One region of the Delftia sp. DT-2 genome, then DNA from elsewhere that is predicted to be linked to it. Evidence: riboswitches for the same ligand, from Rfam matches in the RefSeq annotation. Region 1 holds a riboswitch; the other holds the start of a gene.
The links. A riboswitch is a leader RNA that binds a small molecule or an ion and turns the genes downstream of it on or off. The one in region 1 is predicted to bind glycine.
Positions count from the first base shown of each region.

Region 1 (15,511 bases):
GCGCAGTGCTGTTCTGCGCAGAAGTAAGCGCAGGCCGCAGCCTCAGGCTGCCACCACCACCCTCAGCAACTGCTTCTGTATCTTCCCGCTGGCCGTCTTGGGCAGGGCTTCGCGGAAGTGGTAGCGGCGCGGGCGCTTGTAGGCAGCCAGGCGGTCGCCATGGACCAGGAAGGCGTCCAGCGCCTCGGCCGTGGGCGTGGCGCCAGGCTTGGCGACCACGTGGGCGGCGACGATCTGGCCCCAGCGCTCGTCGGCCTCGCCGATGACGGCGACCTCGAGCACATCGGCATGCTCGACCAGCGCGTCTTCCACTTCGCGGGGATAGACGTTCTCGGCACCCGAATTGATCATGTAGTCGATGCGGTCGCGGATCCAGAGATAGCCGTCGTCGTCGATGTGGCCCAGGTCGCCCGTGTGGTACCAGCCGTGCGCCAGGGCGCGGGTGTTGGCGTCGGGGCGGTTGAGGTAGCCGGCCATCATGCAGGGGCCGCGCACGAGGATTTCGCCCACCTCGCCGGGCAGGCAGGCCTCGGCCGGGTCGGTGGGGGCGTTGTCTTCGCGCAAGCGGGCCACGATGAGGTCATGGCCCATGGAGGGCAGCCCGGCCGAGCCCGCGTGCGAGAGTTGCTCGCGCGGCAGGAGGATGGACATGCAGGGTCCCATCTCGGTGGTGCCGTAGACCTGGACCAGGTCGCTGCCGACCTTGCGCGTCCATTCGCGGATCAGGTGCGGCGCCATGGAGGCGCCGCCGTACTCCACCAGCCGCAGCGCGGGCGCCTGCTCAGGCGAGGCGATGGGGTCGGCCAGCAGCATGGTGACCATGGTGGGCGCCGCGAAGAAGAAGCTCACGCGCTCTTCGCGGATCAGGCGCCAGGCCTCGGCCACGTCAAAGCGGCGCAGCAGCACCTGGGTGGCCCCGGCCTGCAGGCGCGGCAGAAAGCTGGTGTGCAGCTCGGCCGTGTGGTTGAGCGGCGCCATGGCCAGGCCCACGTCGTCGCGCGTGAACTGCATGGTCTGGTGCATGAGGGCGTTGTGCGCCAGCTTGCTGCGGTGCGTATGCAGCACGCCCTTGGGCCGGCCCGTGGTGCCGCTGGTGTACATGAGGATGCAGGGGTCGCTCTCGCGCACATGGGCCTGGGGCGGCGCGCTGCTGCGGCCCCTGGCCAGGGCGGACAGGCGCTGCGTGGCCCAGACCGGCAGCGGGTCGGCCGGGGCATCGTCGGCAAAGATCCAGTGCTCGATGCCCGTGCCAGTGCCGCCGCCTTCGGCCTTGAGCAGGGCCTGGGCGCGTGCGGCCACCTCGCCGCCCTCGTGCTCGAAGACCAGGGCGCGCGCTGCGCCGTCCTTGAGGATGAAGGCCAGCTCCTGCGCCGCCAGCCGGTAGTTGATGGGGTTGAAGATGGCGCCCAGGCGCGCGGCCGCCAGCATGGTGAAAACAAAGGCCGGCGTGTTGTAGAGAAAGGCCGCGACCACGTCGCCATGGCCTATGCCCAGCTCGGCCAGGCCGTGGGCGTGGCGGTTGACTTCGGCATCGAGCTGGGCGTAGGTCCAGGCGCGGCGCTCGCCGCCCTCCCACGCGACCAGGGCTTCCTTGTTCGGCAGGTAACGTGCCGGCCAGGCCAATGTGTCTCCCAGCGTCTGCTGCATGTGCGCTTCTTCCTTCTCGCTAACGAGATTTCATATATCGATGCACCTCAATGTAGGAGATTTTTTAGACAGTTATGCAATTTGCAAATGCATCCATGCAGGCAAGCGCATGGAGTTGCAGTCGGCCCGCGGAAATCCCGAAGCCGCGCGGACGCTGGCCGCAGCTAGAATGCGCCGGTCAGGAGAGAGTGCCCGCCCGGCCGCAACGGTCGCAGGCAGCGGCACCGCCGAAGGCGCAGGGTTCGCCCCGAACGCTCAGGCAAAAGGACTGGCACCGCCTGCCGCCACGGCCGCAGGCGTTCCTAGCTGGAGAGAGATGCAGGGCACGGCGGTGTGCCCCATCCACCGAAGGAGCAAGCCCCACGCATGGAAGGTGCGGGTGAATCTCTCAGGTAAAGCGGACAGCAGGGCAGCACATCCCGGAGGACCGGGATGGCGTTATGCCTTGTTCCTTGCCTGAAAGAGAGCCCTCCTTGTCCGCTGCCTCCACCACCGATCTGCTCAGGACCCCGCTGTTCGACCTGCACCAGGAACTGGGCGCGCGCATGGTGCCGTTTGCCGGCTACTCCATGCCCGTGCAATACCCGCAGGGGCTGATGGCCGAGCACCTGCACACCCGCGAGGCGGCAGGCCTGTTCGATGTCTCGCACATGGGCCAGATCAGCCTGCGCGGCCCGGATGCCGGCGCGGCGCTGGAATCGCTGCTGCCCATGGACGTGCTGGGCCTGGGCGAACACCGCCAGCGCTACGGCCTGCTGCTCAACGACGCGGGCGGCATTCTGGACGACCTGATGTTCGTGCGCCGCGAGGACGACCTGTTCCTGATCGTCAACGGCGCCTGCAAGCATGAAGACCTGGCGCACATCCAGGCCCGCATCGGCGGGCGCTGCGAAATCGAGCCCCAGTTCGACCGGGGCCTGCTGGCGCTGCAGGGCCCGCAGGCCGCAGCCGCCATGGAGCGCCTGCTGCCCGACACGGCCGGCCTGGTGTTCATGACAGGCGGCCACTTCGACTGGGAGGGGGCCGAGCTGTACATCACGCGCAGCGGCTACACCGGTGAGGACGGCTTCGAGATCTCCCTGCCCGCCAGCCACGCCGAGGCCTTTGCCCGTGCCCTGCTGGCCCAGCCCGAAGTCAGGCCCGTGGGCCTGGGCGCGCGCAATTCGCTGCGCCTGGAAGCCGGCCTGTGCCTGTACGGCAACGATCTGGACACGACCACCACCCCGGCCGAGGCCGCCCTGAACTGGGCCGTGCAGAAGGTCCGCCGCGCAGGTGGCGAGCGCGAAGGCGGCTTTCCCGGCGCGGCCACCGTGCTGGCCCAGCTGCAGTCGCCCGAGCTGCTCACGCGCAAGCGCGTGGGCCTGGTGGCCCTGGAGCGCGTGCCCGTGCGCGAAGGCACGGAGCTGCTGGATGCCGGCGGCCGCAAGGTCGGCCAGGTCACCAGCGGCCTGCTGTCGCCCACGCTGAACCAGCCCGTGGCCCTGGCGTACGTGGAGCCGGGCAGCGCCGCCGTCGGCACCACGCTGCAGGCCATGGTGCGCGGCAAGGCCGTGCCCATGCAGGTGCAGGCCACGCCCTTCGTGGCGCCCCGCTATCACCGCGGTTGAGGACAGCCTGCGCGCTTGGCGTGGATCGAGTTCGGCGGATTCGTTTTTCCTGCCATCGCATGCCGCTACAGTGCGCACTGACCTTTCTCAAACCGCGTTTCACAGGTTTTTTTCAGTTTCTATCGGAGCAAGCCATGAGCATCCAGTATTCCAAGGACCACGAGTGGATCAACGCCGCCAACCCTGACGCGGCCATCGTCGGCATCACCCTCCACGCGCAGGACGCGCTGGGCGATGTGGTGTTCGTCGACCTGCCCGCCGTGGGCACCAGCTTCAACCAGGGCGATGTGGCCGGCGTGGTCGAGTCCGTCAAGGCCGCCGCCGATGTCTACATGCCCGTCAGCGGCGAGATCGTCGAAGTCAACGAGGCCCTGCGCGACGACCCCTCCCTGGCCAACAGCGACCCGCTGGGCGAAGGCTGGTTCTTCAAGGTCAAGCTCAGCGACGCAGGCCAGCTGGCCGCGCTGCTCGACGAAGCCGCCTACACGGCCTTTGCCCAGAGCAACTGACGCCACTTTCCGGCCAGGACGGGCGCCAGGGCCCGCCCTGGCGCTTTTCAGCTTTTGAGACAGGTCCCTCCATGCTGATGTCCTCCACCCAGCCCCTTGCCGCCCTCGAGAACGCCACCGAATTCGTGGCCCGCCATATCGGCATCGCGCCCGAAGACGAGGCCCACATGCTCAGCGCCATCGGCGCGGCATCGCGCGATGCGCTGATCGACGCCATCGTCCCGCCCTCCATCCGGCGCCACCAGCCCATGGCGCTGCCGCCAGCGGCCACCGAGGCCCAGGCGCTGGCCGAACTCAAGGCGCTGGCAGGCCGCAACCAGCTGCTCAAAAGCTTCATCGGCCAGGGCTACTACGGCACGCACACGCCCGGAGTCATCCTGCGCAACATTCTCGAGAACCCCGCCTGGTACACGGCCTACACGCCCTACCAGGCCGAGATCTCGCAAGGCCGCATGGAGGCCCTGGTCAACTTCCAGACCATGGTCTGCGACCTGACGGCCATGCCGATTGCCAACGCCTCCATGCTGGACGAGGCCACGGCGGCCGCCGAGGCCATGACGCTGGCCAAGCGCTCCGTCAAAAGCAAGAGCAACCGTTTCGTGGTGGCCGGCGATGCCCACCCCCAGACCATCGAGGTGATACAGACGCGCGCCGCGCCGCTGGGCATCGAGGTGCTGCTGGCCAACTCGCTGGAGGAATGGAACCAGCTGATGGAGGGCGACTACTTCGCCGTGCTGGCCCAGTACCCTGCCACCAGCGGCCGCCTTCCTGACAATGTGGGCGATCTGCGCGCCGACGTGGACAAGGCCCATGGCAAGCAGGCCGCCTTCATCGTGGCCACCGACCTGCTGGCGCTGACCCTGATCACGCCGCCCGGCGAATGGGGTGCCGACATCGTGGTGGGCACCACCCAGCGCTTTGGCATGCCCATGGGCGCCGGCGGCCCGCACGCCGCCTTCATGGCCTGCCGCGACGAGTTCAAGCGCTCCCTGCCCGGCCGCCTGGTCGGCGTGAGCGTGGACGTGCACGGCAAGCCCGCCTACCGCCTGGCACTGCAGACGCGCGAGCAGCACATCCGCCGCGAAAAGGCCACCTCCAACATTTGCACGGCCCAGGTGCTGCCCGCCGTGGTGGCCAGCATGTACGCCGTCTACCACGGCCCCGAGGGCCTGGAGCGCATCGCCCGCCGCGTGGCCTCGTACACGGCCATCCTGGCGCGCGGCCTGGCCGAGCTGGGCGCGCCGCTGCGCGAGGCGCCCAGCTTCGACACGCTGAGCCTGCACACGGGCGCGGCCACCCAGGCCATCGTGGAGCGTGCCGTGTCCCTGGGCGCCAACCTGCGCGTGTATTTCAAGGAATACCTGTGCATCTCGCTGGACGAGACCACCACGCGCGCCGATGTCGAGCTGCTGTGGAAGATCTTCGCCCGGGACGGCCAGGCCCTGCCCAGCTTCACCGCCTTCGAAAAGGGCGTGGAGCCGCTGATTCCCGACGGACTGCGCCGCAGCAGCGCCTTCCTCACGCACCCGGTGTTCAACACCCACCGCTCCGAGACCGCCATGCTGCGCTACATCCGCCAGCTGTCGGACAAGGACCTGGCGCTGGACCGCAGCATGATCCCGCTGGGCTCCTGCACCATGAAGCTCAACGCCACCAGCGAGATGATTCCCATCACCTGGCCCGAATTCGCCCAGGTGCACCCCTTTGCCCCGGCCGACCAGCAGCAGGGCTATGCGGAACTGGACAAGCAGCTGCGCGACTGGCTGTGCCAGGCCACGGGCTACGCCGGCATCAGCCTGCAGCCCAATGCCGGCAGCCAGGGCGAGTACGCGGGCCTGCTGGCCATCAAGGGCTGGCATGCGAGCCGGGGCCAGTCGCACCGCAACGTCTGCCTGATTCCAAGCAGCGCCCACGGCACCAACCCGGCCAGCGCGCAGATGGTGGGCATGCAGGTGGTGGTCACCGCCTGCGACGCCAACGGCAACGTCGACATGGCGGACCTGGCGGCCAAGTGCGAGCAGCACAGTGCCAACCTGGCCTGCATAATGATCACCTACCCCAGCACGCACGGCGTGTTCGAGACCCAGGTCAAGGAGCTGTGCAAGCTGGTGCATGACCACGGCGGCCGCGTCTACGTGGACGGCGCCAACATGAACGCCCTGGTGGGCCTGGCCGCGCCGGGCAGCTTCGGCGGCGATGTCAGCCACCTGAACCTGCACAAGACCTTCTGCATCCCGCACGGCGGCGGCGGCCCGGGCGTGGGCCCCGTCTGCGTGGTCGAGGATCTCGTGCCCTTCCTGCCCGGCCATGCCACCACGGGCCTTGCGGGCGGCACGGGCGCGATCAGTGCCGCGCCGCTGGGCAATGCGGCCGTGCTGCCCATCAGCTGGATGTACATCCGCATGATGGGCGCCCAGGGCCTGACCCTGGCCACCGAGACCGCCATCCTCAGCGCCAACTACATCAGCGCCCGGCTGCGCGACCACTACCCCACGCTGTACGCGGGCGAGCACGGCCATGTGGCGCACGAGTGCATCCTGGACCTGCGCCCGTTCAAGGAAAGCACGGGCGTCATGGCCGAGGACGTGGCCAAGCGCCTGATCGACTACGGCTTCCATGCGCCCACGCTGTCCTTCCCCGTGCCCAACACGCTGATGGTGGAGCCCACCGAAAGCGAAAGCCTGTACGAGCTGGACCGCTTCGTGGACGCCATGATCGCCATCCGCGAGGAAATCCGCGCCATCGAGCAGGGCCGCCTGCCCCAGGACGACAACCCGCTCAAGAACGCGCCGCACACGGCCGAGACCCTGCTGGCTTCGGAATGGACCCACCCGTACAGCCGCGAGGCCGCCGCCTACCCCGTGGCTGCCCTGCGCCAGTCCAAGTACTGGTGTCCCGTGGGCCGGGTGGACAACGTCTACGGCGACCGCAACCTCTACTGCAGCTGCATCCCGGTCGACGCTTACCTGAGCTGAAGCACCTGCCACCCAAAGGGGCGCTTGTGGCGCCCCGGCCGGCGCGCGTACACTGCGGCCCTGCCCGCGCCGGGCCCCGGTCCATCTGCCGGGCGCCAGGCGCGGGCAACCAGGATTTGTGCGGCAGATGCCGCTTTCCCCAGCGCCAGCACGCGATGAGCAGCCAAGACCCTTCCGACCAGCCTCGCGACGACGAGCACCTGCCCCTGCATGCCTTGCTGGCGCCCGGCGCCGACCTGCCCCCCGTCGAACGTTTCCCCTCCTTCCAGCCCGAGGACGATCCGCTGCAGGCCCTGGTCGCCGAGCTGCGCAACTACCAGCGCGAGCTGGAGATCCAGAACCGCGTGCTGGACTACAGCCAGGCCGTGGCCGAAAGCGCCTCCGAGCGCTTCGAAGCCCTGTTTGCCAGCATTCCCCTGCCCCTGCTGGTGGTGGACGAGCACGACATGGTGGTGCAGGCCAACGCCATGGCGCACAGCGCCTTCCAGCCCACCGAGCATGACCGGCTGCTGGTCAATTTCGCGCCCTTCGTGCACCCTGACGACGCCGAGCGCGTGCGCGAGACCTTCGTTGCGGCACGCGAGCTGGGCCGCACCGAGGCCCACGAGGTCTGCTTCGACATCACCGAGCAGCACCAGCTGCGCGCCGACCTGCATGTGGCCTGCATCGCCATCCCGCAGCAAAGCGGCCCGCCCATTGCGCAGTACCTGTGCGCCGTGGTCGACCAGGGTCCGCTGCTGGCCGAGCGCCTGGCGCTGCAGCAGCGCAACCACCAGCTGTTCCTGAGCGAGCGGCGGCTCGAATCGGTCATCAACTCGGCCCTGGACGCCATCATCTGCCTGGACCACGAGCAGCGCATCACCGTCTTCAATCCCACGGCTGCCGCCCTGTTTCTGTGTCCGCCGCACGACGCGCTGGGCAGTCCGCTGGAGCGTTTCCTGCCCGATGCGGCCCAGGCCCTGTCCTTTGCGCCGCTGACCACGCAGGCCGTGCTGGGCGAGATGACGGCACGCACGGCCAGCGGCCGCGAAATCCCGGTCGAGGTCAGCGTCTCCTTCGAGCACCACAGCGGCGGCGAGACCACCACCGTGTTCGCGCGCGACCTCACCAGCCGCAAGAAGGCCGAGGCCCAGCGCAACGAGCTGGAAGAGCAGCTGCGCGAATCGCACAAGATGCAGGCCCTGGGCACCATGGCCGGCGGCATTGCCCACGACTTCAACAACATCGTGGGCGCCATCCTGGGCAATGTGGAGCTGGCCAAGGCCGACTGCGGCGGCAATGCCGCAGCCATCGAAAGCCTGCAGGAGATCGAAAAGGCCGGCCGCCGCGCGCGCGACCTGGTGCGCCAGATCCTGACGTTCAGCCGCAATGAACCGCCGCAGCGCAAGCCCGTGCAGGCGCGCGAGGTCATGGGCGACACGGCGCGGCTGCTGCGCGTGACCCTGCCGCCCGCCGTGGAGCTGCAGGTGCACGTGCCGCCGCAGATGCCGCCCATGCTGGCCGACGCCATGCAGGTGGAGCAGGCCCTGTTCAACCTGTGCACCAATGCCATGCACGCCCTGGGCGAGCGGCGCGGCCTGATCCAGATGGATGCCGACCTGGTGCGCCCGGACCAGCGCCTGTGCGAACGCCTGGGCCTGCCGCCCGTCAGCTATGTGGCGCTGTCGGTGCAGGACAACGGCCCCGGCATGGACGCACGCACGCTGCAGCGCATCTTCGAGCCCTTCTTCACCACCAAGCCCGTGGGCCAGGGAACGGGCCTGGGCCTGCCCGTGGTGCACGGTGTCATGCGCAACCACGGCGGCGCCGTGGACGTGTACAGCATCCCCGGCCAGGGCAGCCGCTTCACGCTGTACTTTCCTCCGGCCGACCCCCTGACGCCGGCCGACTCTGCACCGGCCGAGCCCCTCGCCGCCCAGGCGCTGCCCAGCGCACCCGAGCCCCTGGCGGCCGCGGAAACCCCGACCGGCCCGCAGTTCGCCCTGCTGCCCGACCCGCAGGCCGCGCAGCAGCATGTGATGTACGTGGACGATGACCAGGCCCTGGTCTTTCTGGTGCAGCGCCTGCTGCGCCGGCGCGGCTACCAGGTCAGCGGCTTCACCGATCCGCACGAGGCCATCGAGGCGCTGCGCGCCGCGCCCCAGGACTGCGACCTGCTGGTCACCGACTACAACATGCCCGGCTACAGCGGCATCGACCTGGTGCATGAGGCCCTGTCCATCCAGCCGCAGCTGCCCATCGCGCTGGCCTCGGGCTACATCACCACCGAGATCGAGCAGGCCGCATTGGCTGCAGGCGCCAGGGCCCTGGTCCACAAGCCCAACGACGTGGAAGAGCTGTGCGCCACGGTGCACAGGCTGCTGAATGAGCGGGGAACGGCTTGACCCCTGAGCAACGCGATGGCGGCGCCAGTGCAGGTGACGGCGCAGGCGTCATCTGCCTGCACGAAGATGCCGAACTGCTGGTGCTGGACAAGCCCAGCGGCCTGCTGTGCGTGCCCGGGCGCGGCCCAGACAAGCAGGACTGCCTGAGCGCCCGCGCCCTGCAGCGCTGGCCCGATGCGCTGGTCGTGCACCGGCTGGACCAGGCCACCTCGGGCCTGGTGATCATGGCGCGCAGCCTGGCCAGCCAGCGCCTGCTGAGCGAGGCCTTTGCGCAGCGCCGCGTGCACAAGCGCTATGTGGCCGTGGTGGCAGGCAGCCCCGCCGCGCGGCAAGCCGGCGCATGGCAGAGCATCGACCTGCCGATTGCCGCCGACTGGGAGCGGCGCCCGCTGCGCATCATCGATGCCGTGCAGGGCAAGCCCAGCCAGACCCTGTGGCGCGCCCTGCCAGGCGCGCAAGCCACCGAAGTCCGGGATGCAATCACCACGCGGGTGCAGCTGCAGCCCGTGACGGGGCGCACCCACCAGCTGCGCGTGCACATGGCCGCGCTGGGGCATCCCATCCTGGGCGATGCGCTCTATGCCGATGCCGCCGTGCAGGCGCTGTCGCCGCGCCTGCTGCTGCATGCGCAGCTGCTGGAGCTGGCGCATCCCCTGTCTGGCGAGACGCTGCGTTTCGAATCCGCCGCGCCGTTCTGATCCATCGCAGGAACGCGCAAATCATCGCCACCGCGTACGTTGCTGCAATGCAACATTCAGCGTACGTGTTTCCCCTTCTTGCAGTTGGTCATATTGACTTCATGAAGCACCGTCAGGGTGCAGCGTCGGCATCAGCCGTTTTCTTCGGCCAAAACAGCCCCCGCCCGACGGCGCAGGCCGCGATGGGAGCCTTAGCGAAAAGCCTGTTGCCGCGCCAGCCCCGGGATACCCTGTTGCCATTGGTAACCAGGCGATTAACCTGTGCTTCTTTGCGCGGCTAGCCCCTACAGGAGCCACCGCGTTTTTCAGAACGCTTTACCCAAAGTTGAAGGAAGTACTCATGAGCATTCCGTTCCGCATGCACACCGTCGTCGCCGCCCTGGGTTTGGCTGGCGCCGCCCTGTTCTCCACAGCGCATGCGCAAATCAAGATCGCCATGGTGGTTCCCACCACCGGCCCGCTGACGCAGTACGGCGACATGGTCAAGGAAGGCGTGAACACCGCCGTGGAAATGGCCAATGCGGCCGGCGGCGTCAACGGCAAGAAGATCGAGCTGGTGTCCGTCGATGACGCCTGCGAACCCAAGCAAGGTCCCGTGGCCGCCAACCGCGTGGTCAACGCCAAGATCGGCTACGTGATCGGCCCCGTCTGCTCGGGCGCATCGATTGCCGCAGCCCCGATCTACAACAACGAAGGCGTGGTCGTGGTGACCCCCTCGGCGACGTCCCCCGCCCTGACCGACGGCAAGAACTACCACTTCATCTTCCGCACCATCGGCCGCGATGACCAGCAGGGCCCGGCCGCCGCCAAGTTCATCCTGGAAAAGGCCAAGCCCAAGAAGGTTGCCGTGCTGCACGACAAGCAGTCGTATGGCCAGGGCATTGCATCCTCCGTACGCGACGACCTGAAGAAGGCCGGCGTGGAAGTGGCCCTGTTCGAAGGCATCAACGCCGGCGACAGCGACTACTCCGCCGTCATCACCAAGCTCAAGAGCGCCGGCGTGGACTTCATCTACTACGGTGGCTACCACCCCGAAATGGGCCTGCTGCTGCGCCAGGCTTCCGAGCAGGGCCTGAAGGTCCGCATGATGGGCCCCGAAGGCGTGGGCAACCCCGAAGTCAACGCCATCGCCGGCAACGCCGTCGAAGGCATGCTGGTGACCCTGCCCGCAGACTTCTCGGCCAACCCCAAGAACGCTGCCGTGGTCAAGGCCTTCAAGGACAAGAAGCGCAATCCTTCGGGCGCCTTCCAGCTGACCGCATTTGCCGCCACGCAAGTGCTGCTGGACAGCATCAAGGCCGTGGGCGACAGCCCCGCCAAGGTGGCTGACCACCTGCACAAGTCCAACTTCGAGACCGTTCTGGGCTCGGTGGGCTGGAACAAGCAGGGCGACCTGAAGTCCTTCGACTTCCAGGTGTTCGAATGGCACAAGGACGGCAGCAAGTCGGTCGCTGCCAAGTAATCCCCCTCCGTCTGACTGACCGGGGCACGCATTCGGCGTGTCCCGGTCGTCTGCATCCTGGCCTTTTAGGCCTTTTCCTGTTTTGGGGCGGCATTACACCATGTCAGAACTCTTACCTCAGCTGATACAGCAGCTGTTCAACGGACTGTCCCTGGGCGCCATCTATGCCCTGATCGCCATCGGCTACACGATGGTCTACGGCATCATCGGGATGATCAACTTCGCCCACGGCGACATCTACATGATCGGGGCCTACATCGGCCTGGTCACGCTGTCGGCCATAGGCACGCAAAGCGGCCTGCCGGTGTGGGCCATCATCGGCCTGATGCTGGTGGTCTCGGTCTTCGTCACCGGCGTCTATGGCCTGGTGGTGGAGCAGGTGGCCTACAAGCCGCTGCGCCGCAGTCCCCGCCTGGTGGCGCTGATCTCGGCCATCGGCATGTCCATCTTCCTGCAGAACTGGGTGGCCCTGGGCCAGGGTGCGCGCGACATGGCCGTGCCCTCGCTGCTGCCGGGCGCGCTGCGCTTCGGTGCCGAAGGCGGCTTCGAGATCTATGTGCCCTACTCGCGCATCCTGATCATCGTGGTGGCCATCGTGCTCATGGTGCTGCTGACGCTGTACATCCGCCACTCGCGCATGGGCCGCGCCTCGCGCGCCTGCGCCCAGGACATGCACATGGCCAGCCTGCTGGGCATCGACACCAACCGCGTGATCTCGTTCACCTTCGTGCTGGGCGCCATGCTGGCGGCCGTGGGCGGGGTGCTGATCGCGCTGGCCGTGGGCAAGCTCAACCCGTTCATCGGCTTTCTGGCCGGCATCAAGGCCTTCACGGCCGCAGTGCTGGGCGGCATCGGCTCCATCCCCGGCGCCATGCTGGGCGGCGTGCTGCTGGGCGTGGCCGAGACCTTTGCGGCAGCCTACATCTCGTCCGAGTACAAGGACATCGTGGCCTTCGGCCTGCTGGTGCTGATCCTGCTGTTCCGCCCCACGGGCCTGCTGGGCAAACCTGAAGTGGAGAAGGTCTGATGAAAACCAAACCCACTTTGAACCTGCGCGACGCCCTGATCGCCACGGTGATGACGGCCGTGGTCGTCACGCCCATCTTCGGCCTGCACCTGGAACGCGCCGGCACCCGCACCATCATCAACCCCGACTGGACGGTGGTGGCCTGGGCCTGCGCCCTGGTCTTCCTGGTGCAGCTGCTGCGCCCGCTGATCGCGGCGAAGATGCCCAAGGTCTCGCTGCCCTCGCTGCCGCAGGCGCGCCCCAGCCACCGCAACGGCCTGATGCTGGCGGCCCTGCTGATCGCCGTGTCCTGGCCCTTCTTTGCGGGCCGCAACGCGGTGGACATCGCCACGCTGGCCATGATCTACGTGATGCTGGGCCTGGGCCTGAACATCGTCGTGGGCTTTGCCGGCCTGCTGGACCTGGGCTTCGTGGGCTTCTACGCCGTGGGCGCCTACACCTATGCGCTGCTCTTCCACTGGGCCGGCTGGTCCTTCTGGGAAGCGCTGCCGCTGGCCGGTGCCGCTGCCGCGATGTTCGGCTTCGTGCTGGGCTTTCCGGTGCTGCGGCTGCGCGGTGACTACCTGGCCATCGTGACCCTGGGCTTTGGCGAGATCATCCGCCTGCTGCTGGTCAACCTGACCAGCATCACGGGCGGGCCGGACGGCATCTCCAGCATCCCCAAGCCGACGGTGCTGGGCCTGGAGATGACGCGCACCCCCTCCACCGAGGGCGGCACGACGTTCCACCAGTTCCTGGGGCTGGAGTTCAGCTCGCTGCACATGGTGATCTTCCTGTACCTGATGGCGCTGCTGCTGGCCGTGGTCACGCTGTGGATCTCCAACCGCCTGGTGCGCATGCCCATAGGCCGCGCCTGGGAGGCACTGCGCGAGGACGAGATCGCCTGCCGCTCCCTGGGCCTGAACCCCATGAAGATCAAGCTGTCGGCCTTCACGCTGGGCGCCATGTTCGCCGGCTTCGGCGGCGCCTTCTTCGCGGCGCGCCAGGGCATCGTCAACCCCGAGTCCTTCACCTTCATCGAGTCGGCGCTGATCCTGTCCATCGTGGTGCTGGGCGGCATGGGCTCGCAGCTGGGCGTGATCATCGCGGCCATCTTGCTGACGGTGCTGCCCGAGCTGGCGCGCGAGTTCTCCGAGTACCGCATGCTGATCTTCGGCCTGGTGATGGTGCTGATGATGGTCTGGCGCCCGCAGGGCCTGCTGCCCATGCGCCGTCGCCATGTGGAGGTGCGCTCATGAAGCATGCCGACACCATGATTTTTGGGACAACAGATAGCAGCAAGGGCCGGCAATGAGCGAGTATTTGCTAGAAGTCAAAGACCTGTGCATGCGCTTCGGCGGCCTGCTGGCCGTGGACCACGTGGGCTTCAACGTGCGTCCGCAGGAAGTGTTTGCCATCATCGGCCCCAACGGTGCCGGCAAGACCACGGTGTTCAACTGCATCAGCGGTTTCTACCAACCCAGCAGCGGCTCCATCGCGCTGGACGGCAGCGCCATCGAGGGGCGCAGCAGCCACCACGTGGCCAACCACGGCGTGGTGCGCACCTTCCAGAACGTGCGCCTGTTCAAGTCCATGACGGTGCTGGAAAACCTGCTGGTGGCACAGCACCGCCGCTCCGGCGTCAACCTGCTGTCGGGCCTGTTCAACACGGCGGGCTACCGCCGCAGCGAAGAGGAAAAGATCGAGAGCGCCCTGCACTGGCTGGACGTGATGGGCCTGCGCGAGTTCGTCAACCGCGAGGCCGGCAACCTGGCCTACGGCCACCAGCGCCGCCTGGAGATCGCGCGCTGCATGATCACCAAGCCGCGCGTGCTCATGCTTGACGAACCCGCCGCCGGCCTGAACCCGCAGGAGAAAAAGGACCTGCAGGGCCTGATCGACCAGCTGCGCCGCCAGTACGGCATTGCCGTGCTGCTGATCGAGCACGACATGGGCCTGGTCATGGGCGTGTCCGAGCGCATCCTGGTCATGGAGTACGGCAAGCCCATCGCCATGGGCCTGCCGGATGCCATTCGCAACGATGAACGGGTCATCAAGGCCTATCTGGGAGAAGCCTGATGCCTGCCATGCTGCAACTGGAGAACATCTCCACCCACTACGGCGCCATCTGCGCGGTCGACAGCGTCAGCCTGCACGTCAACCAGGGCGAGATCGTCTCGCTGATCGGCTCCAACGGCGCCGGCAAGACCTCGCTGCTGATGACGGTGTGCGGCAACCCGCGCGCCAGCTCGGGCCGCATCTCGTTCGAGGGCGAGGACATCACCCAGCTTCCTTCGCACCACATCATGCGCAAGGGCATTGCGGTCTCGCCAGAAGGGCGGCGCATCTTCTCGGACCTCACGGTCACCGACAACCTGAAGATGGGCGGATTCTTCCTGGACAAGCCGCAGATCGAGGCCGGCATCGAACATGTGTTCGGCCTCTTCCCGCGCCTGCGCGAGCGCGCCCACCAGCGCGCCGGCACCATGTCGGGCGGCGAGCAGCAGATGCTGGCCATCGGCCGCGCGCTGATGAGCAAGCCCCGCCTGCTGCTGCTGGACGAACCCACGCTGGGCCTGGCGCCGCTGATCATTGCGCAGATCTTCGAGATCATCCAGACCATCCGCGCCGCTGGCGTCACGGTCTTCCTGGTCGAGCAGAACGCCAACCGCGCCCTGCAGATCGCCGACCGCGGCTATGTGCTGGAGACCGGCAAGGTGGTGCTGGAGGACACCGGCGCCAACCTGCTGACCAACGACGCCGTGCGCCGCGCCTACCTGGGCGCCTGAGCGCCTGCGCGCCCGGCAAAACGCCGGCAATACTGCACGCCGGCACTGAACGGAGGCCTGCCATTCGGCGGGCCTTTTCATTTCAGAGCCCGCGAGACCTCACACCAGGCCGCGCTGCTTGAGCAACGCCCAATGCGCATCCGGCAGACGGGCCTTCATGGCCTTCAAGGGATCGACCTCGCCCGTGTTGTCGGCAAAGGCCACCACGAAATCATCGGTCACGGGCAGGCCCGCCTGCCTGACCATGCTCTCCAGCAAGGGCAGCATGTGCCTGAGCACCCGCATGGCCGAGGCATTGCTTTGCTTCATCTCCATCAACTGGCCATGCAGCAGGCAGGCTTCGCCTAGCGCCTCATCGGAGAACCAGTGCTCATCGGCCTCGCCCATGCCGCGTATCTCGTCCGGCGCCCACAGGTAATACGGAATCTCTTCAC
Region 1 covers NZ_JAQOTI010000010.1:237,061-252,571, forward strand. The annotation lists gene PO605_RS19740 (LysR family transcriptional regulator) at 1-27, shown strand, start outside; gene PO605_RS19745 (fatty acid--CoA ligase) at 43-1,647, opposite strand; glycine riboswitch at 1,817-1,928, shown strand; glycine riboswitch at 1,944-2,062, shown strand; gene gcvT (glycine cleavage system aminomethyltransferase GcvT) at 2,088-3,254, shown strand; gene gcvH (glycine cleavage system protein GcvH) at 3,389-3,763, shown strand; gene gcvP (aminomethyl-transferring glycine dehydrogenase) at 3,835-6,738, shown strand; gene PO605_RS19765 (PAS domain-containing hybrid sensor histidine kinase/response regulator) at 6,894-9,122, shown strand; gene PO605_RS19770 (RluA family pseudouridine synthase) at 9,119-9,820, shown strand; gene PO605_RS19775 (branched-chain amino acid ABC transporter substrate-binding protein) at 10,161-11,282, shown strand; gene livH (high-affinity branched-chain amino acid ABC transporter permease LivH) at 11,383-12,309, shown strand; gene PO605_RS19785 (high-affinity branched-chain amino acid ABC transporter permease LivM) at 12,309-13,547, shown strand; gene livG (high-affinity branched-chain amino acid ABC transporter ATP-binding protein LivG) at 13,600-14,367, shown strand; gene PO605_RS19795 (ABC transporter ATP-binding protein) at 14,376-15,077, shown strand; gene PO605_RS19800 (hypothetical protein) at 15,177-15,511, opposite strand, start outside.

Region 2 (15,511 bases), on a different contig from region 1:
CTCGGTCACGCCTTCGCTGCGGGCCTGGCTCCAGCAACTGGATCGGTATGCCCATCCCGCGCCGCGCAGGCGGCTGCTGATCGAGGACGATGGCCTGGTGTTCGACGACTGGATCGACGGGCTGCGCCAGTCCTGCGAAACCGAAGAGTCCCCCGATGCGGACGACGCACAGTGCTGGCTGCTGCTGGACCCGCGCAACCTGCTCAATGCCAAGGGCAGGCCCCATGCCGACAAGCTCATGCCGGTCTACCTGCGCAGCCTGGCGCTGGCCGCCAGCGGCTCGCAGGCCGAGTTGCGCGTGGTGGCGCGCGACGGCCTGGTGCAGGTCCTGCCCATGGACCCTTCCGACGCGCTGGCACGGCTGCGTGAATTGATGGCCCTGTGGCGCGAAGGCCAGAACGGTCCGCTGCCCCTGCCGCTGCGCAGCGGCCTGGCCATGGCCGAAGGCTTTCCCGCTGCGGCCCAGCAGGCCTATGAGGGTGGTCATCTGGTCGGCGGCGAGGGCGAGGACCCGTCCTGGGCCCGCTGCTATCCCGATTTCGAGGCCTTGGTCGCCGATGGGCGCTTCGAGGCCCTGGCCCATGCCGTCCACGCGCCGCTGCTCGACTGGGTGGCCGCGCAGGTGCAGGTCCAGCCCTACCAGGCGGATGCACCATGAGCACCAGCGAAGTGACCGGCGGCGTGACCAGCCATGTGCTCGACGCACAGTGTTTTCCGCTGTGGGGCAGCCGCCTGATCGAGGCCAGCGCCGGCACCGGCAAGACCTGGACCATCGCTGCGCTCTACCTGCGCCTGGTGCTGGGGCATGGCGAGGGCAGCCCGGACGGCATCAGCAGCACGGCCTTCGAGCGCCCGCTGATGCCGCCCGACATCCTCGTCATGACCTTCACGCGCGCGGCCACGCGCGAGCTGTCCGACCGCATACGCAGGCGCCTGATCGAGGCCGTGCAGTGCTTTCGCGGCGAGGCCGAGCCCGCGCCCCACGACGGCTTCCTGCACGCGCTGCGCGAGGCCTACCCTGAAGGCGCGGCCCGTGAACGCGCGGCCTGGCGCCTGGCCATGGCCGCCGAATGCATGGACGACGCGGCCATCCACACCATCGACGCCTGGTGCCAGCGCATGCTGCGCGAGCATGCCTTCGACAGCGGCAACCTCTTCGACGAAACGCTGGAGCCTGACGAAAGCCAGCGACAGACCGAGGCCGCGCAGGACTACTGGCGCCAGCAGTGCTACCCGCTGTCCGACGAGCTGCTGGACGAGGTCCTGAAGATCTGGCCCCACGTCGGCGCCCTGGTCGATGACATGCGCGCCCTGCTGCGCGAGCCCCCCGTGCCCGGCGCGGGCGAGGGCAGCCTGGCCGACTGCCTGCAGCGCGCCATGGAGCAGCGCCGCAGCCGCCTGCTGGCCCTGGCGGCCGGCTGGGACGACAAGGCACAGCGCCTGCAGCTGTGGCTGGATGGACAGCTCGACGGCCATGGCGCGCTGTGGGACAAGCGCAAGCTGCAGCCCGCGCGCTACACCGGCTGGCTGGCCGCTCTGGCCGACTGGTCGCGCGCCCCGCTGGACGGCCCGCTGGCGCTGACCGAGGCCGCGCGCCACCGCCTCAGCCCCGAAGGCCTGGCCGAGGCCTTCAAGGGGTCGGCCGGCGATGTGCTCATGCCGCTGGAGCTGGCCGAGCTGCAGGCGCTGCTGGTGCAGCTGGAGCAACTGCCGCCCGTCAGCGTGGCCGTGCGCCTGCATGCGGCCGCGCGCGTGGCGCAGCGGCTGGCCCACCTCAAGCGCCAGGCCGGCAGCTTCGGCTTTGCCGACATGCTGCAGCGCCTGGACACGGCCCTGGCCGGCGACAACGGCGCCGTGCTGCGTGAGCGCATCCTGGCCCAGTACCCGGTGGCGCTGATCGATGAATTCCAGGACACCTCGCCGCTGCAGTACCGCCTGTTCGACCAGATCTACCGCACGGCGGCCAACGACCCGCACAGCGCCCTGCTGCTGATCGGCGACCCCAAGCAGTCCATCTACGGCTTTCGCGGCGCCGACATCCACAGCTACCTGCAGGCGCGCCGCGCCACCGAGGGCCGCCACTACGTGCTGGGCACCAACTACCGCTCTACCGAGGCGCTGGTGGGCGCCGTCAACCATTGGTTCGCGCAGGCCGAGAAGCGGCCGGGCGAGGGCGCCTTCATGTTCCGGCGCGGCAGCCACAACCCGCTGCCGTTCGAGCCCGTGGCTGCCCAGGGGCGCAGTGAACAGCTGCACACGCGCGACGGCGCCATGCCCGCCCTCACCGTAGCCTGGAGCGCGGGCCGCGACGAGGACACCGGCATTCCCCTGCCTTTGGCGGCCGACGAGGTGCGGCGGCGCTTTGCGGCCCATTGCGCCGAGCAGATCGTGCAGTGGCTGACCGACCCGCAGGCCGGCTTTGTGCAGCCCGATGGCCGCCTTGTGCGCCTGCGGCCTGCCGACATCGCCGTGCTGGTGCGCACGGGCCGAGAGGCGGCCGCCGTGCGCCGAGAGCTGCAGGCGCGCGCCGTGGCCTCGGTCTACCTGTCGGACCAGGATTCGGTGTTCGCCAGCGACGAGGCCCATGACCTGCTGTACTGGCTGCGCGCCGTTGCCGCGCCGCTGGACGCCCAGGCCGTGCGCGCGGGCCTGGCCACGCGGCTCATCGGCCTGTCGCTGGACGAGCTGGCCTGGCTGGCCGCCGACGAGGAAGCCTTTGACGTGCGCAGCGAGCAGCTGCGCGAACTGCACAGCATCTGGCTGCGCCTGGGCGTGCTGGCCATGCTGCGCCAGACCCTGTACCGGCTGGACCTGCCCGTGCGCTGGCTGCAGGACCCGGCCATGGGCGGCGAGCGGCGCCTGACCAACTACCTGCACCTGGCCGAGCTGCTGCAGACCGCCAGCGCCCAGCTGGAGGGCGAGCAGGCCCTGATCCGCTGGCTGGCTACCCAGATCGAGACGCCGGGCAGCGGCAGCGAAGAGCAGGTGGTGCGCCTGGAAAGCGATGCCGACCTGGTCAAGCTCGTCACCGTGCACAAGAGCAAGGGCCTGGAGTACCCGCTGGTCTGCCTGCCGTTTGCGGGCAGCTTCCGCCCCATGGAGCGGGCCAGAACGCCGTTCCTGACCCTGTCCGCGCAGGACGAGTCGCAAGACGATGCGGCTCCCGCCCGCCGATTGCTGCTGGACTTCAGCGACGAGGATCTGGCCCAGGCCGACCGCGAGCGGCTGCGCGAGGACCTGCGCCTGTTCTATGTGGCGCTCACCCGCCCGCGCCATGCGCTGTGGCTGGGCCTGGCCCCGCTAAAGCGCGGCAACGGCAAGGCCTGCGTGAACGAGCAGGGCGCAGCCGGCTACCTGCTGGGCGGCACCGAGCCGCGCTCGGCCCAGGGCTGGCGCGACGGCCTGCAGCAGCTGTGCAGCGAAGACCCGCACATGGCCTGGCGCGACCTGGATGCCGTGCCACTGCAGCGCACGCGCTGGCAGCCGCCGGACGCTGCCACGCCGCTGCACGATGCCCGGCCCTACGACGCACGCTTCGACACGCGCTGGGGCATCGGCAGCTTCTCTGCCCTGGTGCGCGCCATGGCCGCGCCCAGCCTGCCCGTGCTGCCCGTGGCCGTGCAGCGCCCGGCCGAGGATGAGCAGGCGCTGGAGCCGCCGCCATCGCCGGAACTGGCGGACATCGCCGGCCTGGCGGGCCTGCAGCCCCTGCAGAATGGACCGGCCGGTGGGCCTGCGGTCTGGCACCGCTTTCTGCGCGGCCCCGTGGTCGGCAACTTCGTGCACGACCAACTGGAATGGCTGGGCGGCGAAGACTTTGCCCTGCCCGTGGACGGCCAGGGTGCGCTCGCTGATCGCCTGGTGCGCCGCTGCGAGCGCGCGGGCCGGGGCGAGCAGGCGCGCGACCTGCTGGCCTGGCTCACGGCCGTGGTCCACCAGCCGCTGGTGCCGCTGGATGTCACGCTGGCCACGCTGGGGCCGCAACTGTCGGAGATGGAGTTCTGGCTGCCCGCGCGCCAGCTGCCGGCCGAGCGCATCGACCAGCTGTGCCGGCGCTTCATCCTGCCGGGGCAGGAGCGGCCCGCGCTGCCCCAGCGCTCGCTGCACGGCATGCTCATGGGCTTTGCCGACCTGGTGTTCTGCCACGAGGGCCGCTACTGGGTGCTTGACTACAAGAGCAACCACCTGGGCCCGGACGGCGCCGCCTACGGCCAGGAGGCCCTGGCCCGCGCCATGCTCCACCACCGCTACGACGTGCAGGCCGCGCTCTACCTGCTGGCCCTGCACCGGCTGCTGCGCAGCCGGCTGGGCACGGCCTACGAGCCGCAGCGCCAGCTGGGCGGCGCGCTGTACTACTTTCTGCGCGGCATCGATGGCCCGGCCGGTGGCATGCATGCCATGGCGCCCGAGCTGCCCTTGCTTGATGCGCTCGATGAACTGCTCGGTCCCGGCCGCGCCAACGCGGAGGAACTGCCATGAGCCCGCGCCCCCGTTCGCGCACCATCGATACGGCCACGCTGGACCTGTTCGATGAACGGCCGGGCGGCGAACCGCCGGGCGACGACTCGCCGGGCGCCGTGCCGCCAGACACCAATGAAGTGCTGGCCCTGCTGCGCCGCTGGGCCGACGCGGGCCTGCTGCGCCGGCTGGATGCGGCGCTGGCTTCCTTCGTCGCCGGGCAGGATGCACAGGCCGGGCCCGCCTTGCTGGTGGCCGCCGCGCTGCTGGCGCAGATGGAGGGGCGCGGCCACAGCTGCCTGCCCCTGGCGCCGCTGGCCGGCCACCCCAACGACGTGCTGGCCTGGCCGGCCGATGCGCTGCCCGCGCAGCAGGCCCTGTGGCAGATGCTGCCTGCGCGCCTGTCCGGCTGGGTTGCGGCGCTGAGCGCCAGCCCCGTGGTGCGCGTGGTGCACGGGGAGCAGGTAGATGGACAGGATGGCAGCGAGGACCTCGGCCAGCCCCTGGTGCTGGCCGGCGCAGACGGCCCCGCGCCGCTGCTGTACCTGCGCCGCTACTGGGACTACGAACGCGCCGTGGCCGCCCACGTCATCCAGCGCACGGCGGCGCAGGCCGTGGCCGGCCAGCCGCTGGACGAAGCCCTGGCCCGCCACTGGCTGGACCGGCTGTTCCCGCCTGCGGCGGACGGTGGCGCCGTGGACTGGCAGAAGCTGGCCTGCGCGCTGGCGCTGCGCGGCCGGCTGTCGGTGATCACGGGCGGCCCCGGCACCGGCAAGACCTATACCGCCGCTCGGCTGCTGGCCCTGCTGTTTGCCACGGCGCCCGATGCCGGCCAGTTGCGCGTGGCCCTGGCCGCCCCCACGGGCAAGGCGGCTGCGCGGCTGAAGCAATCGATCGACGGGGCCTTGCTGCAATTGCAGGGCAGCATGGGCGGCGAGATCGACCTGGCGGGCCTGGTGCAGCGCATGGCTGCGGCGCGCACCCTGCACTCCATGCTGGGCGCGCGGCCCGATACGCGGCACTGGGGATTCCATGCAGGGCGGCAGCTGGACGTGGACGTGCTCATCGTCGATGAGGCCTCCATGGTCCACCTGGAGATGATGGCGGCGCTGCTGGAGGCACTGCCGGCCGGCGCCCGCCTGGTGCTGCTGGGCGACAAGGACCAACTGGCTTCGGTGGAGGCGGGCGCCGTGCTGGGCGACCTGTGCCGCGATGCCCAGGCCGGGCGCTACCTGCCCGACACGCTGGACTACGCACTGCGCGTGGCGGGCCAGCGGCTGCCGCCGCAGTTCGCGGCGCCCGACGGCGATCGTGCGCCAGCGCTGGCGCAGCACACCGTCATGCTGCGCGAGAGCCGGCGCTTCGGCGGCCCCATCGGCCAGCTGGCACACGCCGTGAATGCCGGTGAGGCGGTGAAGGCCCAGGCCCTGCTCGATGCCGGCACGCAAGCCGGCGCCGGTTCCGAGCTGTGGGAACGCCATGGCGGCGGCGTGTACGCCGTGACCGAACTGGCCGTGCACGGGCGCGGCGGTCTTGCCAGCTATGCCCTCTATGCCCAGGCGCTGCAGGGCCGGCCGGATGCGGCCGGCGCCGACGAGGCAGCGCACCGCGCCTGGGTGGTCGCTGTGCTGCAGGCCTTCGAGCGCTTCCGGCTGCTGTGCGCTGTGCGCGAGGGGGACTGGGGCGTGTCCGGCCTCAACCGCGCGGTGGAGCAGGCCCTGGATGCGCAGGGCGTGATCCGCCGGGGCGGCGAATGGTATGCGGGCCGTCCCGTCATGGTCACGCGCAACGACGCGCAGCTGGGCGTGTTCAACGGCGACATCGGCATTGCGCTGCCGGGAGCGCACCAGGGGCAGCCAGGGCAACTGCTGCGCGTCTACTTCCTGCAGGGCGACGAATTGCGCTCGGTCGGCGTCAGCCGCATGGCCCATGTGGAGACCGCCTTCGCCATGACGGTGCACAAAAGCCAGGGCTCGGAGTTCGAGCACACCGCCCTGGTGCTGCCCTCGCGCGGCGGCAGCGTGCTGGGGCGCGAGCTGGTCTACACCGGCATCACGCGCGCCCGCCAGGCCTTCTCGCTGTTCTCCGAGGTGCCGGGCCTGCTGGCCTCGGCCGTTGGCAGCCCCACGCAGCGCGCCAGCGGGCTGCTGCGCTGGCTGCAGGAGTGAGTGAAGGCCCCGCGCCTCAGGCCGGGGTCTTGTCGCTGGCGTAGCGGGCCATCATCAGCGCCGTATTGGTCTTGCGGTCGGCATTGACCTGCTGCACCGTGGGCCGCTCGGCCATGCGTGCCAGGTACTCGCGCACGGGCAGGTCGGCCAGAACGTCGCGGCCGCCAACGATCTTGCTGGCCGCGCTGACCAGGGGCAGGTGGACGATGGCGCAGCAGTCGGCCAGCGTGAAGCTGTCGCCCGCCACAAAGGGTGAGAAACGCGCGAGTTTGGCGAAGGCCGCCACGTTCTTGTCGAGCTGGGCCAGCGTGCGCTCCCGGGTGGAGTCGCTGACCTGGCCGCCGAAGAAGGCCTGCGGGTAGAGGATGCGCGCCACCAGCTCCAGGTGCAGGTCCAGGTACACGCACAGCTCGCGCACCTTGGCGGCCTCGAAGGCGTCGGCCGGCAGCAGGGCCGGCGAGGGCGACAGCGTCTCCACGTACTCGACCATGGCGGCCGACTCGCACAGACCCCGGCCGTCGTCGATGCGCAGGTAGGGCACCTTGCCCAGCGGAGAAAGCGCCATGTCGGTCTCTCCCAGCCAGGCCAGTTCCTCGTTGAAGGGCAGCTGCTTTTCCAGCAGGGCCAGCTTGACCTTGTTGTAGTAGTTGCTGGCCGCGAATCCGCACAGGGTGAGCATGGGTGTCTCCTAGGGTGTTGGTGAGGGCTGGGGGATGCGCCTGCGATGGTAGGGGCGGGCAGGGCCTGGCGGGGTCACGGACATGACGTCCTGGGGCAGACCCCTAGAATGACGTCATGCCGCTTCGCCTGCCCTCCACCTTGGCTGCCTGCGCCCGCTGGGCGCTGGGCCTGTGGCTGTGCGTGGCGCTGGCTTCGGCGTTTGCGCCGCTGGCGCGCGCCTCGGGCTGGGAGCGCCTGTGCTCGGCCGCTGGCGAATCGGTCTGGGTGCCCTCGCCAGCCGGTCAGGACGATGCCCTTGCCGGCAGCCACGGCATCGACTGCCCGCTGTGCCTGCCCCCGCTGGCGCCGCCGCCCGCCCGGTGCAGTGCGGCCCCGGCACCGCTGGTGGCAGATGCGCAGCCACGGGCGCACCCGGCCTCCGTCCACAGCGTGGCCATGCCGGCCCTGCCCCAGGCCCGCGCACCGCCCCGGTGACTCCCGGATTCACTCCCGCTTCCTTCGCTTGGCCAACCCTTTTTGCAAGGCACGAAGACCGTGCCGCAATGCATTGAAATTTCTGGAGAAACCGTGATGACACTGCGTCAATGGACCACCCCTTTCCTGATCGCCGCCTCCCTGTCCATGGGCCTGGCCCATGCCCATGCCGATGCGGCCCATGTCAAGGCCGACGCCGCCTGGGCGCGTGCCAGCGTGCCGGGCCAGCAGGCCACGGGCGCCTTCATGCGCCTGACGGCCGAGGAGCCGCTGCGCCTGGTGGGCGTGGAGTCGCCCGCCGCCGGCGTGGCCGAGGTGCATGAAATGAAGATGGAAGGCGATGTGATGCGCATGCGCGCCATCGACGGCCTGGACCTGCCCAAGGGCGTGGCCGTGGACCTGAAGCCCGGCGGCTACCACGTCATGCTGCAGCAGCTCAAGAGCCCGCTGCTCAAGGACAGTCAGGTACCCATCACCCTGGTGTTCAAGGACGCCAAGGGCGAGACCTCGCGCCTGAGCCTGCAGGTCCCCGTGCGCGCCATGGCGCCCGGCGCAGGTGCGGCATCGGCTGCGCAGGGCGGCGCGCATGGCGGACACGGCGGACATGCCGGCCACTCCCACTGAGCTTTTTGTCATCCACCGGGTTTGTGCGCAGCGGGCCGTGCATGACTTGCGATGGACTTGGCGTGTGCCTGGGTTAAGCTGAGCGCATGGCCGGTGTGCTTCACCGGCATGTTCTTCCAACCCAGTCCTAGCGAGTGCTGCCATGAGTGATGCGTCCTCCTTCGGTTTCGGCAAGTTCATCCCCGGTTTCGACTTCCTGCAGGGCCTGGCCCAGAGTGCAGGATCGGCCACCGCCCGGCCCCTGGGGCGCCTGCCCGAATGGGTGGCGCCCACGGTGAGCATCGAAGAGGTGGACAAGCGCATCACCGAACTCAAGGCCGTGCAGTTCTGGCTCGACCAGAACGGCAAGGCGCTGTCCGCCACCATCCAGGCCCTGGAAGTGCAGCGCATGACGCTGTCCACCTTGCAGGGCATGAACGTCAGCATGGGCGAGCTGGCGCAGGCCTTCCAGTTCCCTGCAGCCGCAACCGCCGCAGCCACCGCCGCGGCCAAGGGCGCCGCCAGCGCGGGGCAGGGCGACCTTTCGGACTGGCCCATGTCCTCGGCCGCCAGCCGGGCGAGCAAGAAGGAAAAGCCGCAGCCCGAGCCCGCACAGGCCGCTGCCGCGCCGCCTGCAGCCCCCGAGGCGGCCAAGGCCGCCGACAGACCCGCAGCCGCGGAGACTGCGGCGCCCAAGGACGAGTCCGCCCAGGCCGCCGCCATGGGCCAGGCCATGCAGTGGTGGGGCGCGTTGACCCAGCAATTCCAGCAGATCGCCGCCAAGGCCATGGCCGAGCCCATGGCCCCGGAGGCCGTGGCGGCCGCCCAGCGCGCCACCGGCATGGCCGGTGACCTGGCCAAGGCCACCATGGACCGCATGGCGGCACAGGCCAGCGCCTTTGCTGCGCAGGCGGGCAAGGCGGCGGCGGTCTCCCCTGCCAAGGCGCCGTCCGCAAAGCCGGCGGCGCAGGCCGAAGCCCCCAGGACCGCTGCCAAGGCTCCCTCCAAAGCGGCTGCCAGGAAAACCGCTGCAAAGGCTGGAGCCAAGGCGCCGGCCGCCAGCAAGCCGGCAGCCAAGAGCCGGCCGGCGCGTTGACCGATCGGGCCGGACCCATGGATGCGCAAGGCCCCAGCCACCCGCAAGCCGGGTGCTGGCGGGGCTAGAAAGAAGGTTGGTATGTCGTTGTTTCCTGTAGGCCATGCCAGCCATTCCGACTGGCGCGCCGCGGCCGACGCGGTGCTGCAGCAGCTGCGCTTGCAGATGGCCGGGCCCGGCCACGCGCAGCGGCCCCGTCTGGGACTGGTGTACCTGTCCCATGCGCATGCCGCCCACGCACGGCCGCTGTTGCAGCATCTGGCCAGGGCCCTGCCCCATGTGGCGGACTGGGCCGGCTGCTCGGCCGGCGGCGTTCTGGCCATGTCGCATGAGTACCTGTCAGGAACCGCGCTCGCGGTGATGCTGCTGGATGTACCGGCCGCCCACTACCGCCTGTATTCGGGCCTGGCGCCCCTGCATGCGCCTGGCGGCGAGGCCGGCTTCACGGCCCATTCGGCCCTGGTCCATGCCGCAGGCGGCCAGCCCGAGCTGGCCGAGCTGCTGTACGAGCTGTCCGAGCGCACCGAGTCCGGCCTGCTGTTCGGCGGCGTGGGCGATGACGGAGAAGATGGCGTGGAGGGTGTGCAGATCGCCTGCCGCACCGAGGATCTGCATGCGCAGCATGCGGACGCGCGCGGCATTTTTCGTGGTGGCTTTTCAGGCGTGGCCTTCGGTGCCGGCGTGCCCTGCATCACGGGCATGGCCCAGGGCTGCGTGCCGCTGGGCGAGGGGTTGGAGATCACCGAGGCGCGCGGCGCCCTGGTCACCAGGCTCGATGGCGACCCGGCCCTGCAGCGCCTGCTGCAGCTGCTGGGCGTGGAGCTGGAAGGCAGCGACTGGCAGCCCGCGCTGACCACGGTCCGCACCACGCTGGCGGCCATTGCGCCGCCGGGCCGGGGCCTGGCCCACGGCGTGCTGACCGAAGAGGCCCAGGTGCTGACCCTGGTTGGCCTGGACCCGCTGCGCCAGGGCGTGGCCCTGTCCTCGGCCGTGGAGGCCGGGCATTCGGTGATCTTTTGCCGCCGCCAGGCCCAGGTGGCGCGCCAGGAACTGCTGCAACTGGGCGCTGCGCTGCGCGATGCGGCGGAGCCCGAGGAGGCGGCGCCCGAAGGCGAGGCACAGCCCCGCATCCGTGGCGCCATCTACATCAGTTGCCGGGGCCGCGGCGGCGGCCTGTTCGGCGGCCCCGATGCCGAACTGCGCACCCTGCGCCACGCACTGGGCGATGTGCCATTGATCGGCTTCGTCGCCGAAGCCGAGATCATGGACGCCCGCCTGCACCGCTTCGCCGGGGTGTTGATGGTGTTCACTGCCTAGGCGTCGTACACGCCGTACACGCCGTACACACCGTCTGCACCTCAGACCGCGCGCGGGCGCACCGTGCCTGCGCTGCGATCCGGGTCCATGGCTGCGGCTCCCAGAAAATCGAAATCCACGGCCGGCTGCCTGCCGCTGACCAGGTCGGCCAGCGCCATGCCGGAGCCGCAGGCATGGGTCCAGCCCAGCGTGCCGTGGCCGGTGTTCAGGAACAGGTTGGCGATGGGCGAGCGTCCGATCAGCGGCACATTGCTGGGCGTGGCGGGGCGCAGGCCGCTCCAGAACTGGGCGCGCCCGGTATCGCCGGCGCCGGGGAACAGCTGCTGCACGCGCCGCACGATGGCCTCGCAGCGCACGGGGTCCAGGTTGCGGTCGTAGCCGTTGAACTCGGCCGTGCCGGCAATGCGCAGGCGGTCGCCCTGCGCGCCCGTGTAGCGCGAGAACACCAGCTTGAACTCATCGTCCGTCAGGCTGACCTGGTAGGCCTTGGCGGGGTCCAGCACCGGCAGGGTCACGGAGTAGCCCTTGGCCGGGTAGATGGGCAGGTGCAGCCCCAGCGGCTGGGCCAGCAGCGGGCTGAACGAGCCCATGGCCAACACATAGGCGTCGCCCTGGATGCGTTCGTAGCGGCCATCGGCATTGGTCACCTCCACATGGTCGATATGGCGGCTGGCGCCTGCGCCCGTGGTGCGCAGCGCCATGACGTGGTGGCCGTGGCGGAACTGCACGCCCGTGGTGGCGGCAATGCGTGCCAGCTCGCGCGTGAAGAGGTTGGCGTCGCCCGATTCATCCTCGGCCGTATAGGTGGCGCCCGCTATCTGCCCGCGCACATGGGCCAGGGCCGGCTCCAGGCGCACGGCTTCGTCGGCGTCGATCAGGCGGCGGTCGCAGCCCAGGGCCTGCATCTGCTCGGTGGGCTTGAGCGCGCCCTCGAACTCGCGGGCGTTCGTGTAGAAGTGCAGGATGCCCTGCATGCGCTGCTCGTACTGGATGCCGGTGTCCGACCGCAGCTGCTGCAGGGCCTCGCGGCTGTAGGTGCCCAGGCGAACGATCTGCTGGATGTTGTGGCGCGTGCGCGCGGGCGTGCAGTTGCGCAGGAAGGACAGGCCCCAGAGCCACTGGCGCATGTCGGCGCGCAGGCGGAACAGCAGGGGGGCGTCCTGCCGGCCCAGCCAGCCCAGCAACTTCAGCGGTGCGCCGGGGTTGGCCCAGGGTTCGGCATGGCTGACCGAGATCTGCCCGCCGTTGGCGAAGCTGGTTTCGGCGCCGGGCGCGGCCTGGCGGTCGATGACGGTCACTTCATGACCGAGGGATTGCAGATAGTAGGCCGACGTGGTGCCGATCAGGCCGGCTCCGAGAACGATGACGCGCATGACGATGCCCTTTCAAAGGCATGTGCCGGGTCACGCGAAAGCTGGCCGCTATGGTCTGGATAGCAGGCAGCCGGCGTCCGTCGTGACGCAGCTGCCGCTCCCCCTGTCCTTGGTACCTGAGAGATTCACCGCCGTCCATGGGAACGGGGCTTGCTCCTTCGGTGCGCCGCACATTGCGTGCGGCGGCTCTCCAGACGGCATGTTGTGTTTGCAGTACGGAACCTGAGCGTGTATGGGAGTTTGCGCCTTCGGTGAGGCTCGGCACCGTGGCGCCCGCCTGCTCTCCTGCAGGGGCGATTCTATGGGGCTTGCGCAGCCAGTTCCAGTCGTATTGGGGATACCACCAGTTACTTGTATGTGGTGTGGCTGATTCAGGGTATTCCCTAGATCGCTCAAGCGCCTCCCTCGTAGCGCTGGTACGAGTCTCTGGTTTCATGTAAAAAAACTATTGAAATAGAAAAAAACATGATTTAGTCTATCGATATGTGCAGTGGTTTGTCAGTGCATGTTCTGGTCGATTGGACCTGCATGGGTTAACCATGGGTTGTATATATGTCTGATAGGCGACTTACCGTTGCACAGGTGCGGGTCCATGGAAACTGGTCCGTCACTGAAAAAATACAAGCACGTTGAATATGGTTTGTCGAGGGAGGAATGTTTTGCGTCGCAAACCCGACTGAAGGTGTGTCCGCTCAACGGGCAGTGGAGCAGCGCGCAAGCGTTGATGGAAATCCGCCTTTTTTTGATTGACGCGCAGGATCTGCGCGAAAAATTTTGCTTCCAAACTCACCGGCTGCAAGGTGAGTTGTGGGCTCGTGATTCAAATAGAACTATTCGAGGTACGGCGATGCAAATGCGCTGGGTACAACTGATGGCCATTGCCATTGGGAAAATCATTTTCCTGTCATATCTCCTTGAGAAAACGGGGAATATCATGCATGCTTTCAATCGCCTGCCTGGTTCGGCATTTTTTCGCAAGTGGCGTGCAGCGAAGTGCCTTTTCTCTTTGCTGCTGCTTTCATGCGCGGGTATCTCATCCACGGCACTGGCGGCGACCATCGTCTTCACGGTCACCGACAACAGCGACGCTCCCAATGCCAATGCAACGACACCAACCACCTGTGTCAGCACGCTGGGGGGCACCTTTGCTGGCGCGTGCACGCTGCGAGCGGCCATTCAGGCAGCCAACTACACGCTGCAAACGCTGGATCCGAGTGCCGATGTTTCCATCGTCTTTGCGCCGACACTGACCACGTCGGTACGAACCATACAGAGCGGGACATCCAAGGATGCGGCGGGAAACCTCCATCCGTATGTCGACAATCAGACGGTTTACGTGCGCTGTGCCAATACATTCGTCAGCGGAGCCCAGTCCGGCGCCGTGACGGGAGCCACCAATGCCTGTGGTCAAACCCAGATGATCAGCGGCGGCGATACGGGCACCACCACTGGTGCCGGTGGCGCCTGGTACTGGATCAAAGGCACCGTGCCAGCCGGCACGGGCTCATTGACCATCGATTTCGGGGGAGTCATACAAGTCCAGAACTGGGCGGACTCCGCCTGGGAAACCTTTTATCTTGGTGGGAAGAATATCACTCTCACCAATTCGCCCAACATGACCTGTGGCGAAGCGGTATTCGTCGTTGGCTCCTCAGCAAACAATGTCATCATTGATCGCGTCGGTCTGGTGAATGTGGCGCCAACCCCTGCGGGAGAGGGGACGCCGTTCAACTGCGAGCTGTACGCGGAGATTCATCAAGGCGCACAAAACGTATTCTTTGCCAATAGCACAATCAACTCAGCGATATGGAATGGAAATTACGGCAATAACAAGGGCTCGGCCATTTCCGTTGCCGCAAGCAACGGTGCAGGCACGGTTTCCAACATCGTTGTCGATAATTTCACGGTAACGAATCTGCCCAACCCTATCGGGGGAATGCAGCTCGAGCAGTTTTTCCAGGTCATGTCGAACATGACCGTCAACGGATTGACGATCAAAAATTCGAATATCGCACTGAGCCCGACTGGTGGAAATGCGCCCAGGGCCGTGGTGTCGGTTGATGGAACGATCAGCCTGGCCAATGGAATTGGTCTGGCCGTGACGGGTAATACCTTCTCGCTGCCTATCGCCGCCTATACCGGGTCATCGCCAACGCATGTGTCGGCACCGACGGTGAATACGGCAGCCTCAGGCACGACGCAGGTAGTGACGGTGACCGATAACAATTTCACTGGCGGCGGGGACGGGTTGAATATTAGTGGGACGGGTACGGCACCAGGGTTGATTGGCAACAACAAGATGACAAGCCAGTCGAGAAGTGCCATTCGTATCATTACGCATGATTTCTTCAAGATTTCTCAGAACACGCTGTTTTCCGTGCCTGTGGCTGCAAACTCAGGTATCAGTTTGCTGACGACGGCCAATGGACAAACCGGATGGACCCCGACCCTTGGCGTTGGCGCCAGTGACACCGCCGCCTGCACCTGGACATTCAATATCACGGCAAATGCCAATGCGAGCGAGCCGGCACCGTATACGGTGGAAGCCTTTTGGTCGCCGACCGGCGCGGGCGCCAACGACGCACAGGTCTATCTGGGCTCAGGGACCATGGCCGGAGCCTCGGGAACGCTGACCGTTCCTTCGTATCTCAGCGGCCAGGTGCGGGTCACAGTGACGGACAGCAATTCCGGTGGAGCCCAGACCTCGCAGCTTTCAACGGCTGCAAGCGTCACCGGTTTTCCCTGTGCCCTGAAATCCGGCGTTCTGGCGACGACCAACAATCAACCTGTCGGCAGCAGCGACTTGCTGGAGGTCTACATTGTTGACGGCCAAGGCAATGCCTGGACGGGGGGCAGTGACACCGTTACCTTCGCAGCGCCGCCTGCAGGTGTCACGTTCAATGGCAGCTCCGCCGCAGTCAGCTGCACGACCGACTCCAGCGGAAAGTGCGCGTCTCCCATCAATGCCAGCAGCAGTGTCGCCGGAACATTCACCACACCCGTGACCTTGTCGTCGTCAGTCGCTGGTGCCACGTTCTCCAATCTTCCCTTGGGTGGAAGCCCGGTATCTGGCGCAGTGACTTATCAGCCTTCGCCGGTTGCTTACAGCTTCACCGGGCTGCCGGCCAGCACGACCGGTTCTGAAATCGCCGCGAGTCCGCCATCGATTGCGGCCAACGGCGTCTCCACCAGCACCTTGGCCGTGCAGTTGAAGGATGCTTTAGGCAACCTTGTCACCACCTGTACCGATACGGTGGCCTTCACCCTCAATGCGGGGACGCAAGGCGTTCCTGCCGTCAGCGTCACGGGCTGCAGTGCCGGCATGTACACGGGGACGGTGA
Region 2 covers NZ_JAQOTI010000012.1:51,710-67,220, reverse strand. The annotation lists gene recC (exodeoxyribonuclease V subunit gamma) at 1-658, shown strand, start outside; gene recB (exodeoxyribonuclease V subunit beta) at 655-4,479, shown strand; gene recD (exodeoxyribonuclease V subunit alpha) at 4,476-6,626, shown strand; gene PO605_RS21600 (glutathione S-transferase family protein) at 6,643-7,305, opposite strand; gene PO605_RS21595 (hypothetical protein) at 7,422-7,781, shown strand; gene PO605_RS21590 (copper chaperone PCu(A)C) at 7,878-8,405, shown strand; gene PO605_RS21585 (PhaM family polyhydroxyalkanoate granule multifunctional regulatory protein) at 8,548-9,480, shown strand; gene PO605_RS21580 (FIST signal transduction protein) at 9,562-10,797, shown strand; gene PO605_RS21575 (D-amino acid dehydrogenase) at 10,839-12,170, opposite strand; glycine riboswitch at 12,264-12,374, opposite strand; partial or broken gene PO605_RS21570 (beta strand repeat-containing protein) at 12,763-15,511, shown strand, end outside.
Region 2: it holds a riboswitch for glycine, as region 1 does, so the genes downstream of both, PO605_RS21575 (D-amino acid dehydrogenase) here and gcvT (glycine cleavage system aminomethyltransferase GcvT) in region 1, are expected to answer to the same signal.